DNA from 2 places in the Aeribacillus sp. FSL k6-2211 genome. Region 2 is predicted to be linked to the other one. Evidence: predicted binding sites of a transcription regulator. Region 2 holds the regulator's gene; the other holds the start of a gene.

Region 1 (7,458 bases), 550 kb from region 2:
GGCAAAACGGAAAGAGCAAAAGCCCAAAATAAACGGTTCCATCGCAAAGGTTCATCGGCAACTTCTTTTTGGACAACAGATGCTAAAATATAAGAGCTTGAATCAAACGTTGTTGCTAAAAAGATCACGGCAAGCACAGTAAATACGGCAATCACAATGTTGCTTAACGGCAATTGTTTCAATATTCCGATAATGGCTGCTGATCCGCCATGTTCATCTAATGTAGCTGTTACATGGTATTGGCCTGTCAGTTCTAAAAATAATCCAAAGTTTCCTAAAATCCCAAAAAAGAGAATGCAGCCGAGCGTTCCATATACTACTGTTCCGAGCGTCATTTCGCGGACAGTGCGTCCTTTTGAAATTTTAGCGACGAACAAGCCGACAAATGGAGCGTACACGAGCCACCAAGCCCAATAAAATACCGTCCATGATTCCGGAAAGCCTGTTCGTTCAAACGGTCCTAAACTGTTAAAAGGTTCAGTCCATAAAGACATCCGCATGTAATGATCAAGCATGATGCCGATGCTGTTGACGGCCGTTTCCGCCAGAAAGACGGTCGGGCCGGCAAGGAAGACAAACACCAACAATAATACGGCAAGCCATAGGTTGATGTCGCTCAAAATTTTAATGCCTTTCCGCAAACCGGAGTAAGCGCTTGCTGCGAAGATCAATGTACAAATAAGCAAAACCACTGTTTGGAGTGTCATCGAAGGTTCGATGCCGGAAAGTTCATGAATTCCTTCTGTAATGAGCGGCGTCCCTAAAGCGAGTGTCGTTCCAGCTCCGCCCAGCAAACCAAACATAAACAAGACATCAATGATTTTGCCTATTGGTCCATCTGCTTTTTTGCCAATGAGAGGCCGGCACGCTTCGCTTACTTTTAACACCGGTTTTTTCTTTACATAATAGAAATAGCTGATTGGCAGGGCAGGGAGGCAATAGATGGCCCATGCCGTCGGTCCCCAATGAAAAATTCCATATGCGGCCGCCCATTCAACGGCTTCTTTTGATCTAGGTTCGATGCCAAATGGAGGTCCCGTATAGTAGTAAGCCCATTCAATCGTTCCCCAATAAAGAACACTTGATCCAATTCCAGCGCAAAAAAGCATAGCTGCCCAAGATAATGTCGGAAACTCAGCCTTTTCTAAAGGATCCCCCAGTTTGATTTTTCCGTATCGGCTAAAAGAAACATAAAGAATAAAAATCAATACTGCTGCACCCATGATTAAATACAATATTCCAAATTTTTGTGTTAAAAAGCTGCTGGCAGCTAATACAATGGCTTCGCCTTGTTCAGGGAATACTGCTAATGGAGCGGCTACAATTAACAGCAAAAGCAGCGCCCCGATAAAGGTCGGCCAATCCATAATGTTTCGATTCTTCATCAAATCCCCCTTTAAAAAAGATTACATTTTATTATATCTTTAAACAAAATTGATAGAAAGTTTAATTTTTCAGATTAATTTGTCGTAATAAGCTTTTTTATTCAATTTATTTTATTTTTTATAAGAAATCCTTATAAATGCTCTCGATTACGGCCAAATCCTTACGTTTCACATTTTGCTTGGCCGAAAAACAAAATCGATGAAATGGGCGTCTAAAAAAGTTAAACTTTGAGAAAAGAATATAAAAGAAAGGATGATGATGATGAATAAAGTGATCGAAACCATTTTAAACCATCGATCCGTTCGAAAATTTGAAGATCGGCCGCTTACGGATGAACAAATACGCTTAATTGTGGAATGTGCCCAATCGGCCTCGACTTCAAGTTACATACAAGCTTACTCAATCATTGGGGTGAAAAATCCGGAAACGAAAAAAAAACTTGCGGAACTGGCGGGGAACCAAGACTATGTGGAAAAAAGCGGCCATTTATTTGTTTTTTGCGCAGATCTGCACCGGCACGAACTAATAGGCGAAATGGAAGATAAAGACGTGACGGTATCCTTGGAAAGCACAGAAAAATTTATGGTTGCGCTTATTGATGCGGCATTGGCCGCGCAAAATGCTGCATTAGCCGCTGAGTCCATGGGGCTTGGCATTTGTTATATTGGCGGAATTCGCAACAATTTAGAGGATGTTTCGGCGCTGCTAAAAGTTCCTGATCGGGTCATCCCGCTTTTTGCCATAACGGTCGGCTATCCGGCCGTTGATACCGGAAAAAAACCCCGATTGCCTTTACATCATGTTTATCATGAGGAAGAATATGAGCAAAACGAAGAAATATATAAACAGGGGCTTCTTGAATATAATCAAATAGTATCCAAATATTATGAAAAACGTACAAATGGTGTCCGCAAAGATACTTGGACAGGGCAAATGGCTCGCGCTCTTTCAAATCCGGTGAGAATGTATATGAAACAATTTGTGGAAAGAAAAGGCTATAACTTAAAATAATATGAACAGTTTCTTGCCAAGTTGTCTCTGTTGCGGTATGGACAAATTGTTTGATGAAATAAATGGAAATCAATTTTGGGAACATGGAAACAATGAGATTATCCGCTTTTGTTAAAAATGGATAGATTTAGAAATTAGCTGATTTTCCGATCGTATAGTATGTAGAAAACAAAAAGACCGATGTGTGCGAATAGAAAAACCGGGCGTTGATGTTTTTCGCCCGGTTTTTCTTATGCGTCTATTAGCAATAGAGGCAATCATTCCTTTCGATTCACATGATTTCCTGTTTTGTGTCGGATTGATGGCGATTTTTTTACAAAATTTTAATCTTTTATTGACTGTTTATTGAATTCAAGTTTTTTTACATAAATTTGTGATAAAGTTCACTTACAACAGATGATTTTTGTTTCAAAGTGAATGGTTGACGTTTTTTGGCACATTTTTGAAAATCCTAGGGGGGATCACAATGCCGGCCAAACCAAGTTGGCTGAAGTTGGTTATGAAAGTTTTGCCATTATCCGTTTTGCTCCTGCTATCAGGATGCAGCGAACGGTTTGTCTTATTAAATCCAAAGGGGCCGGTAGCGGCTGTTCAAAAAGATTTAATCCTTTGGTCTGTTGGATTTATGCTTTTGATTATTGTCGTCATTTTTTCATTGTTTGCGATTATTTTGTGGAAATACAGGGAAAGACCTGACAATATGGATTATGAACCGCCCGAACAGCATGGGAATACAGTGCTTGAAATTGTTTGGACGGCGATTCCTGTGTTGATTGTCATTGCTTTGGCGATACCAACGGTTAAGGCGACTTTTGAGCTTGAAAAACCGCCGAAGGAATCTAGAGGAGTTGAACCAATTGTCATTCATGCGACAGCAGCCGATTGGAAATGGATTTTCAGCTATCCGGAGGAAAATATTGAAACAGTCAATTATGTCAACATTCCAAAAGATGTTCCAGTTGAATTTAAATTGACAGCTGTCGGCGGGATGAGCGCTTTATGGATTCCAGAGTTGGGCGGACAAAAATATAATATGGCTGGAATGGGAATGACTCTTTATTTGCAGGCTGATCATGTCGGTACGTTTAAAGGGCGGAATTCAAATTTTACAGGAGAAGGATTTGCCCATCAAACATTTGATGTGAACGCAATGGAAAAAGAAGATTTTTATAAATGGGTGAAAGAAACACAAGCATCAGCTCCATTGCTGACGAAAAAACAATTTAACGAAATCATCCAAGTCGGAGTTTTAAAAGATAAATTGACTTTTTCTGGAACACACTTGGCGTGGGTTGATTTTGCGAAACCAGGTGAGCATTTAGACAATATCCCTGCAAAAGAAAAGCACGGTACCATAAAATTGGAGGAAGTTGAATCTGATCATCATGATAATCGTGAACATGAAAGCCATCAGCACGAAGGACATTAATCGGAAGGAAGGAGGAACGTGCTGTGAAATGGGATGAATTTTTCGTTACCGGCGAACCCCTTATATATATGGCGGATGCAGCCATTGTATTAACAATTATTGGTATCGTTTTTGTATTAACCTATTTTAAAAAATGGAAATGGCTGTGGAAAGAGTGGCTAACGACTGTTGACCATAAAAAAATAGGGATTATGTATATTATTTCCGCCGTATTAATGCTATTCCGAGGGGGCGTAGACGCACTTTTAATGCGCGCCCAATTGACAGTGCCAAATAATACGTTTTTAGATTCACAGCATTATAATGAAATTTTCACTACACATGGAACCATTATGATTTTATTTATGGCAATGCCGTTCATATTCGGGATCATGAACATTGCAGTTCCTCTCCAAATTGGAGCTAGAGATGTGGCGTTCCCGTATTTGAATGCACTCAGCTTCTGGACGTTTTTCTTTGGCGCCTTGCTGTTCAACATTTCATTTGTGATCGGCGGCTCACCGGATGCAGGGTGGACGGCATACATGCCTCTTGCTGGAAATGAACTCAGCCCGGGGCCGGGCCAAAATTATTATTTATTAGGATTGCAAATTTCAGGGATCGGTTCATTAATCTCCGGTATTAATTTCATTGTAACGATTCTAAAAATGAGAGCTCCTGGAATGACTTTAATGCGCATGCCGATGTTTACATGGGCAACACTTATTACGTCTATATTGGTTGTTTTCGCTTTTCCGGTATTGACGGTTGCTTTAGCATTAATGACGTTGGACAGAATATTTGGCACTCACTTTTTTACGCTTTCAGGCGATGGAGTGCCAATGCATTGGGCGAACCTGTTCTGGATTTGGGGGCACCCGGAAGTGTATATTGCCATTTTGCCAGCGTTTGGGGTTTTTTCGGAAGTTGTCTCAACGTTTGCAAGAAAACGTCTTTTCGGTTATACAGCCATGGTTTGGTCCATGGTGGCGATTTCTGTATTAAGTATGCTCGTTTGGGTGCACCACTTTTTCACAATGGGTTCAGGAGCCCCGGTTAATGCATTTTTCTCTGTATCGACGATGGCGATAGCCATACCGACAGGGGTAAAAATCTTTAACTGGCTCTTCACTTTATATAAAGGTCGAATCAAATTCACATCTGCGATGCTATGGTCTTTGGCGTTTATTCCAACTTTCGTCATCGGCGGGGTTACAGGTGTGATGCTTTCGATGGCTGCGGCCGATTACCAATATCATAATACGTATTTCCTTGTAGCCCATTTCCATAATACGTTAATTTGCGGTACGGTCTTTGCTGTCTTTGCAGCGCTTCATTATTGGTATCCGAAAATGTTTGGCGTCATTTTAAATGAAAAGCTCGGCAAAATTACGTTCTGGTTTTTCGTCCTTGGCTTTAATGTATGTTTCTTGCCGCAATATGTTTTAGGATTTATGGGCATGCCAAGAAGAATTTACACATATCCGGCAGATGCCGGCTGGACGGAATTAAACGTCATTTCGACTATTGGCGCAGTTATGATGGGAATCGGCTTTATCTTCCTGTGTATTAATGTTGTGTACACGTACTTTAAAGGCGAGCGTGACCTCACGGGAGATCCTTGGGATGGCCGGACGCTGGAATGGTCTATTCCGTCGCCTGCACCGCATTACAACTTTGCCGTAACACCGCAGGTAAAAGGTCTTGACGCTTGGTGGATGATGAAGAAGGAACGGAAAGAAGGAAAAGAAGAAGAGGAGCCGGAATATAAACCAATCCATATGCCATCAAATTCGGGGCGGCCTTTCATCATGTCGATCTTCTTCTTTATAGCCGGCTTCGGTTTAGTTTTCGAATGGATGCCGGTTGCGATCATCGGATTGATCGGCGTTATCATCTGCATGATTTTGCGCTCTTTTGAATATGATGATGGATACTATGTGCCGGTCGAAGAAATTAAACAGACGGAAGCAGGGAGGGAGTAACATGTCGGAAATTGCTCCAAAACAATCGAATCTTCCACTTGAGTATTCAACGAAACAAAATCAATTAAATATTTTAGGTTTTTGGATTTTTCTCGGGGCAGAGCTTGCCCTGTTTGCCACCCTCTTTGCTACGTATCTTGTGCTCGTCTCCAGAACAGCGGGCGGACCAGGTCCCGAGGAATTGTATGAATTGAAAACAGTTTTGATTGAAACTTTTCTTCTGCTTACAAGCAGCTTCACTTGCGGTCTTGCCGTTTATGAAATGCGAAGAGGCAAGCAAGCCGGTATGATCGGCTGGCTGATTGTTACGATATTGTTGGGAATCGGTTTTTTGTACTTTGAAATAGAAGAGTTCATTTTGTATGCTGTTCATGAAGGTGCAACAATGCAAACAAGCGCGTTCCTTTCATCCTTCTTCGCTCTTGTTGGAACGCACGGGCTTCATGTTACGATCGGGATATTTTGGATTTTGATTATCATTTTGCAGGTGCTGAAAAGAGGCCTTAACGCGGATACGGCAAGAAAAGTGTTTATTTCAAGTCTATATTGGCATTTCCTTGATGTCGTTTGGATTTTCCTCTTCACACTCGTCTATTTGACAGGGATGGTGAGTTAACTTGGCACAAAACGAAAAAGGATTTCCTTGGAAGCATGTCTTCGGGTTTTTGTTGTCCATAATATTGACGTTATTGGCGGTGTGGATTACATTTTCAACCGATCTGCCGACAAATACGATTATTACATTAATTGTCGTTTTAGCATTTTGCCAAGCGTTTATTCAGCTTTTGCTGTTCATGCATATGAAAGAAGGAGAGAGCGGTTCTTGGCAGGCAACAATGATTTATTACGGGATCTATATCGCAATTGTCATTGTTGCAGGGTCTATATGGGTTATGTCCTTAGGCCATCAACATCACTATTAACATAAGCGTCCCGAAAAAAGGTTACGAAACCTCTTTTCGGGATTTTTTTGTTCAAAACAAGCAATTGAGTGTTTTCCGTTTGTAAGCTGTGCATAAGTGGATAAGTTTATCAACAAATGTGAATTATTTAATCATATATGTAGTAGGGAACAAATGTGCCAATACGAAATGTGGATAGCTAATGTGGATATGTGGATAAAATATGTGTAAAAGCTGTTTATATTAGGGGGATTTCCTGTGAATATCCGTTGATATATACAAAGAAGCTTTGCGGAAATTCTCTTCTTTTAAAAAAACAAATTTTGATACTTTGTTGTTTTTGCCCAATGAGTACGAACGAAACAGTACAAAGATAATGTGGATAAACTGTTTATATTTAACCTGATCTATAACGTTTCCAGCTATAGGAGGTAGATTTTTTTTGGAGAAGACGTATAATAAATGAGAACGTTCGATCTTCTTGCCCGCACGTGCTTTCAAGGAGGTAAAGGGATGTGAATGTTAATAAAGAAAATAATATTGTGGAATTATTGCTGAAAGAGAAGATTGTAAATGATGAGGATCGCCAAATTCTTGATATGATTGTGCCGGAAAGGCTGAATCGTTTATATGAGGTATTGAAGGAACGGACTCGTTACGTATCCATATTGTTGGAAGCGGTGGATGACGGCCATAATCAAGCGGCTGTTCTTCGTTCTGCCGAAGCTTTTGGCGTGCAGAATGTAACGGTTGTCACCGGAAGAGC
Region 2 (7,458 bases):
TCAAAAAGAAAAAAGGGATCGACCTCGTCATTCCACCATTGTCCTTATGCACAGATAATGCGGCCATGATTGCAGCTTTCGCTGATGTACTTTATGAAAAAGGAATTTTCGGTGATTATCGTATGAATGCTCATCCTGGATTGGAATTAACGTCATATATATAGAGGCAAAATAGGGTCGAATGAACAGCGGCCCTATTTTTTTGTTTTAACCACAGGTTATCCACAAAGAAAAGCTTCATTTTGGATAAATAAGACGAAACATTGAAATAGAAGAAGAAAAAACAAGGTGAAACATGTGGATAACTAAAGGGGTTTGTTGTGGATAATGTGAACAAATAAGAAAAATATTATAAGGTAAGGAACTAATGATGTGGATAACTGTTTGAGAGAAACATGCTGAAGGAAACAAAATAAATAAAAAACCGGCATGAGCCGGTTATTCAGAAAGAAGTGATTCCCATTCCTCCATCAGTTGATCTAGTTGTTCCGTTAACATGACATTTTGATCATGAAGTTTTTGAGCTTTTTCATGATCTTGGTATATATTTGGATCGCAAAGCATTTCATTGTTTTCAGCGATCGCTTCTTCAATTTCTGCTATTTTGTTTTCAAGTTCTTCAATGCGGCGCTGTCTTTGCCGTTCCTTTTTTTTCAATATTTTTTCTTGTTCATAAGATAATTTTCCTTGTTTTTGCTCTTTGGTTTCGATAGTTGGTTCTTTCAACTGTTCAAGCTCGATCATCTCCGCTTTTTTTGCAATGTAATAATCATAGTCCCCGATATATTCGGCAATGCCTTCTGTGGATAATTCAAAAATTTTGGTCGCGATTTTGTTGATAAAATAACGATCATGCGAAACAAACAAGATTGTTCCAGGAAAATTTATCAGAGCGTTTTCCAATACTTCTTTGCTGTCGAGATCCAGATGATTCGTAGGTTCATCCATGATGAGAAAGTTAGCTTTTTTTAGCATTAATTTCGCTAAAGCGAGCCGAGCTTTTTCTCCTCCGCTTAAAGACGAGACGGTTTTCAGCACTTCATCTCCGGAAAAAAGAAAATTCCCTAAAACCGTTCGGATTTCTTTTTCTGTTTTTTCGGGATAGTCATCCCACAATTCATCTAAAACCCGTTTAGATGAAGACAAATCCGCTTGTTCCTGGTCATAATATCCGATTTGGACATTAGATCCAAACTGAATTTTTCCGCTCAGCGGCTTTAAGCGGTTGATGATCGTTTTTAATAAGGTAGATTTTCCAACTCCGTTTGGCCCTATTAAGGCAATTGAGTCCTTCCTGTTGATCGAAAAGTTAATATTTTTCACGATCGGAGTTTTTTGATCGTAGGAAAGGGACAAATCAATGGCTTTTAACACGTCATTGCCGCTTTGCTTTTCGATTTCGAAGGAAAAGCTGGCTGACTTCTCGTCCCCAGCGGGTCTGTCCAGTATTTCCATTTTCTCAAGCATTTTCCTTCTGCTTTGCGCACGTTTCGTTGTCGATGCTCTTGCTAAGTTTCGTTGAATAAAATCTTTCATCCGCGCGATTTCTTCTTGCTGTTTTTCAAATTGTTTTAATTCCCTTTCGTACGCTTCCGCTTTTTGTTTTAAATAAGCGCTGTAATTCCCAACATACTTCGTACAAACTGTTCGTGATATTTCATAAACAGTGTTGACAACGCGATCTAAAAAGTACCGGTCGTGGGAAACAATTAGAACCGCTCCATTATAATGCTGTAAATATTGTTCGAGCCAGTTTAATGTTTCCATGTCAAGATGGTTTGTCGGCTCGTCGAGTATGAGCAGATCCGGTTTTTTCAACAGGAGCTTTCCGAGTGCTAACCGGGTTTTTTGTCCTCCGCTCAAAACCGAAATTTTAGTTGAATAGTCGTAATCAGCAAACCCTAATCCATGCAGCACAGAACGGATATCCGCCTCATATTGATATCCGCCATTTTCTTTATATAAATGTTGGAGTGAATCATATTCCTTCATTAAGCTTTGCAAAGCATGAGAATCTCCAGCTGAGGAGATAGCTGCCATTTTTTGTTCAATATTTCGCAGCTCAGCTTCGATGTTCCGCAGCTCTTCAAAAACGGTTAGCATTTCATCCCATATCGACTTAGTTGATTCTAATCCTGTGTTTTGTGCCAGATAGCCGATTGTTAAATCTTTTGGCTTCACAATTTCACCAGAATCAAAGGGCATTTCACCGGCAATGATTTTCAATAATGTTGATTTTCCGGCTCCATTGCGGCCTACAACGGCGATTTTATCTCCTGTTTGGATTTCCAGCTTAATATTCGATAAAATAAGGTCAGCACCATAATATTTTGTGATTTTGTTTAACTGCAATAAAATCATCCATAGTTCACCTCAATCTTTGCTAGAATAAGTGTAGCCTATATATTTGACTGCAGGCAACTGACCTGATGAACAAAAGGACAAGAAATTGTAACAATCGTTCAAAAGACACGAATAAAAAAATAGTGTATAGTTTTTATATAAGGAGAGTTTGGAGAAAAAACAAATAAAAAGAAATGTAGACGGAGAAGAAGATCAGGATGGAAGCGTTATCAGTCTGATATTGTTTCATACAGGCGAGCAGCCGCTTGCTAGAAAACATAGCTAAAAACAAAATTAGTCAGGTTGTTTTGGATTGCGAGGGATGAGCATTGAATCAAGATCAATCTAAGATACCGCAAGCAACTGCAAAAAGATTACCTCTATATTATCGGTTTTTGCAAAATTTACATGCCTCGGGAAAACAACGTGTTTCCTCTCAAGAACTGAGTGAAGCAGTAAAAGTAGATTCTGCGACAATTAGAAGGGACTTTTCATATTTCGGAGCGCTGGGCAAAAAAGGTTATGGATATAATGTCAATTATTTGTTATCATTTTTTAGAAAGACGCTTGACCAAGATGAGTTGACCAAAGTTGCCCTCATTGGCGTCGGAAATTTGGGAACAGCTTTTTTAAATTACAATTTTACAAAAAATAACAACACACAAATTGTTATTGCATTTGACATTAATAAACGAAAAGTAGGAATGAAAATTGGTGGAGTTCCAATTTATCATTTGGATCAGCTAGAAAGTGAATTGCCTGATGATGTGCCTGTTGCGATATTAACGGTCCCGGCAACCGCCGCTCAAGGAATAACGGATCGGTTAGTGGAAAAAGGCATAAAAGGCATTTTAAATTTTACGCCGGCTCGCTTAAATGTTCCGGATAAAATTCGGATTCATCATATCGATCTATCTGTTGAACTTCAGGCTCTTGCATATTTTTTAAAACATTATTCGAATGAAGATTGAAGGAGCGATATTAAATGCCAACAATTGGAATTGGAAGCTTGCTGTTGATTGTATTTGCAGCTCTGCTTGTTTTCGGGCCGAAAAAACTTCCTGAGCTTGGAAAAGCTATAGGAGAATCATTAAAGGAGTTTAAAAGTGCCACGAAGGGCTTAGCAGACGATGATGAAGAAAACAAGAAAAATGAATAGCAAGAAGAATGGATGAATAATGATGAGCGAAAAAAAAATGTCCGTGTTGGAGCATATAGCGGAGCTTAGAAAACGGCTGATTATTGTAGTCGTTTTCTTTTTCGTTGCTATGATTACTGGCTTTTTCATAGCGAAGCCAATTATTGTTTTTTTACAGCAAACTGATGAAGCAAAGCAATTCGCCTTAAATGCTTTTCGTCCTGCAGATCCATTGATCGTTTATATGCAGTTTACATTTATTATTGCTTTAATTCTAACTTTCCCTGTTTTATTGTACCAGCTTTGGGCGTTTATCAGCCCAGGACTGTATGAAAAAGAAAGGCGGGTCACATTAAGCTATATACCGTTGTCGGTTGCTTTATTTCTTTTAGGTATAAGCTTCTCTTATTTTATTTTGTTTCCTTTTGTCATCGATTTTATGGGGCGGCTTTCCAATGATTTAAACATTCAACAAATGATAGGAATAAATGAATACTTTCGTTTCCTGCTGCAGTTAACATTGCCTTTCGGACTGTTGTTTCAGCTTCCCGTTGTCATTATGTTTTTAACAAGACTCGGGATCATCAATCCGGCGTTTTTGGTAAAGGTTAGAAAATATGCGTATTTTGTATTGCTTGTTATCGCAGCGATCATTACGCCGCCTGAAATTGTGTCGCATTTAATGGTCACGATTCCGCTATTCATTTTGTATGAAATAAGTATCATTGTTTCAAGATTTGCTTACAAAAAAGCACAGTCTTCTCAAATAAAAGAATCAGATCAAAAGTAAAACCGATGGGCTGTTATAAACATATCCCTGTCAAGTAGACAGTATAGGCTTTTTTCCTACTGTCTACACAAGAGGGATAATATCATTACACCTCATCGGTTGTTTTTTGCTTTCCGAATTTTATATGAGAAAGTGAACATGCGGATGGAAACAGCAAAATCAAACGTGGCTAAAATCATTAAAATCATATTTGTAGCTGTCCACATACCATTTTCAGCATGATGAATTGCTAAATATGTAAATAGAACTCCCATGATAAAATAGAAGAGTCCCATGGAAACGGGATGAAAATTCATAATCTTAGCTGCCTCCAATAATGATTTGTATTTGTTCCATTTGCTTCATCATGTTTTCAATCTCATCATGATAAATTGTTTGAATGATGACTACGATTGTATTCATCATTGTATGGGCAAAAATAGGGACTAATATGCGTTTTGTTTTATAATATAAAAAAGCGAACGTAAATCCCATTGCTGTATAACGCAATAAAAGTTCAGGCTCCCCATGCACGATGCCGAATAATAGCGAACTGACAAGCGCGCCGATCCAAAAATTCGTTTTTTGATAAATCACCCCGAAAATAATTTTTCGGAAGATAATTTCTTCAAGAATCGGTCCTATTATTGATGTGACAATAATCAAATAAGGCGTTGCTTCAATTAAATCCATAATAACTTGAGTATTTTCCGACATCGGATTAACTTTAAGTACATATATTTCAATATTGCCAACGATTGTTTGAATGAAAAAAGCTAAAAAAACTCCGAAAACAGCCCATATGGCAGATTCGCCGAAAGAAGCTTTTTCAATCCGGACATTATTTTTTCGTTCATGACGAAGGAGAAATAAAATAATGACAAACGCAGCAGTAAAACTTGTAATCGACCAATATGCTTGCGCTTGAAAAAGTCCTGCATTGAGATTTCCATCGACGCCAACACCCAGTTCATAAAAAAGGGGAACTCCAATATAGGATGAGAGCTGCATAATGATGTACGTAATGATGATCCACCAATATTGCTTTTTCACGAATAGTTCTCCTTTATAAAAGATTCATATGACTATTTTAACACACAATGGTTTTAAGAAAGAAAAACAATTTTGACAAGGTAAGCACTTAATGGAGGATGTTAAAATTTTTTTAAAAGAGACTTGAAAAATAGAGGAGGTTTCTTTAATATAATAATTGGTGTTAGCACTCGATAGCAATGAGTGCTAATAATGAATAAGGAATAAATTTTGAAAATCTCAAAAGATATTTGAGGAGGTTGTTTCCCTTGTTAAAGCCATTAGGTGATCGCGTTGTAATTGAACTTGTTGAAACAGAAGAAAAAACAGCAAGCGGCATCGTATTGCCTGACACAGCTAAAGAAAAACCTCAAGAAGGTAAAGTAGTAGCAGTTGGTACTGGTCGTGTATTAGACAGCGGTGAACGTGTTGCAGTTGAAGTTGCTGTTGGCGATCGCATTATCTTCTCAAAATACGCCGGCACAGAAGTAAAATATGACGGCAAAGAATACTTAATTTTGCGTGAAAGCGACATTTTGGCTGTGATCGGCTAATAGAGACAGCCCAATATCATAGACAATTTAAATTTTGAGGAGGTTTTCGCAACATGGCAAAAGAAATTAAATTCAGTGAAGAAGCACGTCGTGCAATGCTGCGTGGTGTGGATAAATTAGCAGATGCGGTTAAAGTTACTTTAGGACCAAAAGGCCGTAACGTTGTTCTTGAGAAAAAATTCGGTTCTCCGTTAATTACAAACGATGGCGTTACGATTGCAAAAGAAATTGAATTAGAAGATCCATTTGAAAACATGGGTGCAAAATTAGTTGCAGAAGTTGCTAGCAAAACAAACGATGTTGCTGGGGACGGTACAACTACTGCAACAGTTTTAGCTCAAGCAATGATCCGCGAAGGACTTAAAAACGTAACAGCTGGCGCAAACCCAATGGGTGTGCGTAAAGGAATTGAAAAAGCAGTTGCTACAGCTGTTGAAGAATTAAAAGCAATTTCTAAACCAATTGAAGGAAAAGAATCAATTGCTCAAGTTGCTGCTATTTCTGCTGCGGATGATGAAGTAGGTAAATTAATTGCTGAAGCAATGGAACGTGTTGGTAACGATGGCGTTATCACTATTGAAGAATCTAAAGGTTTCACTACTGAGCTTGACGTTGTAGAAGGAATGCAGTTTGACCGCGGATATGCTTCTCCATACATGGTAACAGATTCTGATAAAATGGAAGCTGTTCTTGAAAATCCATACATTTTAATTACTGACAAGAAAATCTCTAACATCCAAGAAATCTTGCCAGTTCTTGAGCAAGTTGTACAACAAGGCAAACCTTTATTAATCATTGCTGAAGATGTTGAAGGCGAAGCTTTAGCAACATTAGTTGTGAACAAACTTCGCGGTACATTTAATGCTGTAGCTGTAAAAGCTCCTGGATTCGGTGACCGCCGCAAAGCAATGTTAGAAGATATCGCCATTTTAACAGATGGTGAAGTTATTACAGAAGATTTAGGTTTAGATCTTAAGAGCGCTACTATTTCTCAATTAGGCCGCGCTGCAAAAGTTGTTGTAACGAAAGAAACAACTACAATTGTTGAAGGCGCAGGCGCAAGCGACAAAATTGCAGCTCGCGTAAATCAAATTAAAGCTCAATTGGAAGAAACAACTTCTGAATTTGATAAAGAAAAACTTCAAGAGCGCTTAGCAAAATTAGCTGGCGGCGTAGCAGTTATCAAAGTTGGTGCCGCTACTGAAACAGAATTGAAAGAACGTAAACTTCGCATCGAAGACGCTCTTAACTCCACTCGTGCAGCAGTGGAAGAAGGAATTGTCTCCGGTGGTGGTACAGCTCTAGTTAACGTTTACAAAAAAGTTGCTGAAATTGAAGCAGAAGGCGACGTTCAAACTGGTGTAAACATCGTTCTTCGCGCTTTAGAAGAGCCAGTTCGCCAAATCGCTCACAACGCTGGTTTAGAAGGCTCTGTTATCGTTGAACGCTTGAAAAAAGAAGAAGTTGGAATCGGCTTTAACGCTGCTACAGGCGAATGGGTGAACATGATCGAAGCTGGTATCGTTGACCCAACAAAAGTAACTCGTTCTGCTCTTCAAAACGCAGCATCCGTTGCCGCTATGTTCTTAACAACTGAAGCAGTTGTTGCTGACAAACCAGAA

The links. Region 2 encodes Rex, which represses fermentation and respiration genes when NADH is low (regulators of the CRP and FNR family bind a similar motif). Its sites were predicted from a motif close to TTGTGAAATATTTCACAA; they were not measured.
Region 1: a site for Rex is predicted at 2,769-2,786, ahead of qoxA (cytochrome aa3 quinol oxidase subunit II). Genes of this name have one in related genera too.

The regions. Positions count from the first base shown of each region.
Region 1 is NZ_CP150190.1:3,966,899-3,974,356, reverse strand. It holds gene NSU19_RS19075 (BCCT family transporter) at 1-1,385, opposite strand, end outside; gene nfsA (oxygen-insensitive NADPH nitroreductase) at 1,648-2,397, shown strand; gene qoxA (cytochrome aa3 quinol oxidase subunit II) at 2,864-3,826, shown strand; gene qoxB (cytochrome aa3 quinol oxidase subunit I) at 3,895-5,790, shown strand; gene qoxC (cytochrome aa3 quinol oxidase subunit III) at 5,792-6,406, shown strand; gene qoxD (cytochrome aa3 quinol oxidase subunit IV) at 6,408-6,713, shown strand; gene NSU19_RS19045 (RNA methyltransferase) at 7,208-7,458, shown strand, end outside.
Region 2 is NZ_CP150190.1:426,890-434,347, forward strand. It holds gene tsaD (tRNA (adenosine(37)-N6)-threonylcarbamoyltransferase complex transferase subunit TsaD) at 1-164, shown strand, start outside; gene NSU19_RS02200 (ABC-F family ATP-binding cassette domain-containing protein) at 439-2,361, opposite strand; gene NSU19_RS02205 (redox-sensing transcriptional repressor Rex) at 2,673-3,314, shown strand; gene NSU19_RS02210 (twin-arginine translocase TatA/TatE family subunit) at 3,329-3,502, shown strand; gene tatC (twin-arginine translocase subunit TatC) at 3,525-4,271, shown strand; gene NSU19_RS02220 (YdiK family protein) at 4,364-4,567, opposite strand; gene NSU19_RS02225 (type II CAAX endopeptidase family protein) at 4,572-5,303, opposite strand; gene groES (co-chaperone GroES) at 5,552-5,836, shown strand; gene groL (chaperonin GroEL) at 5,890-7,458, shown strand, end outside.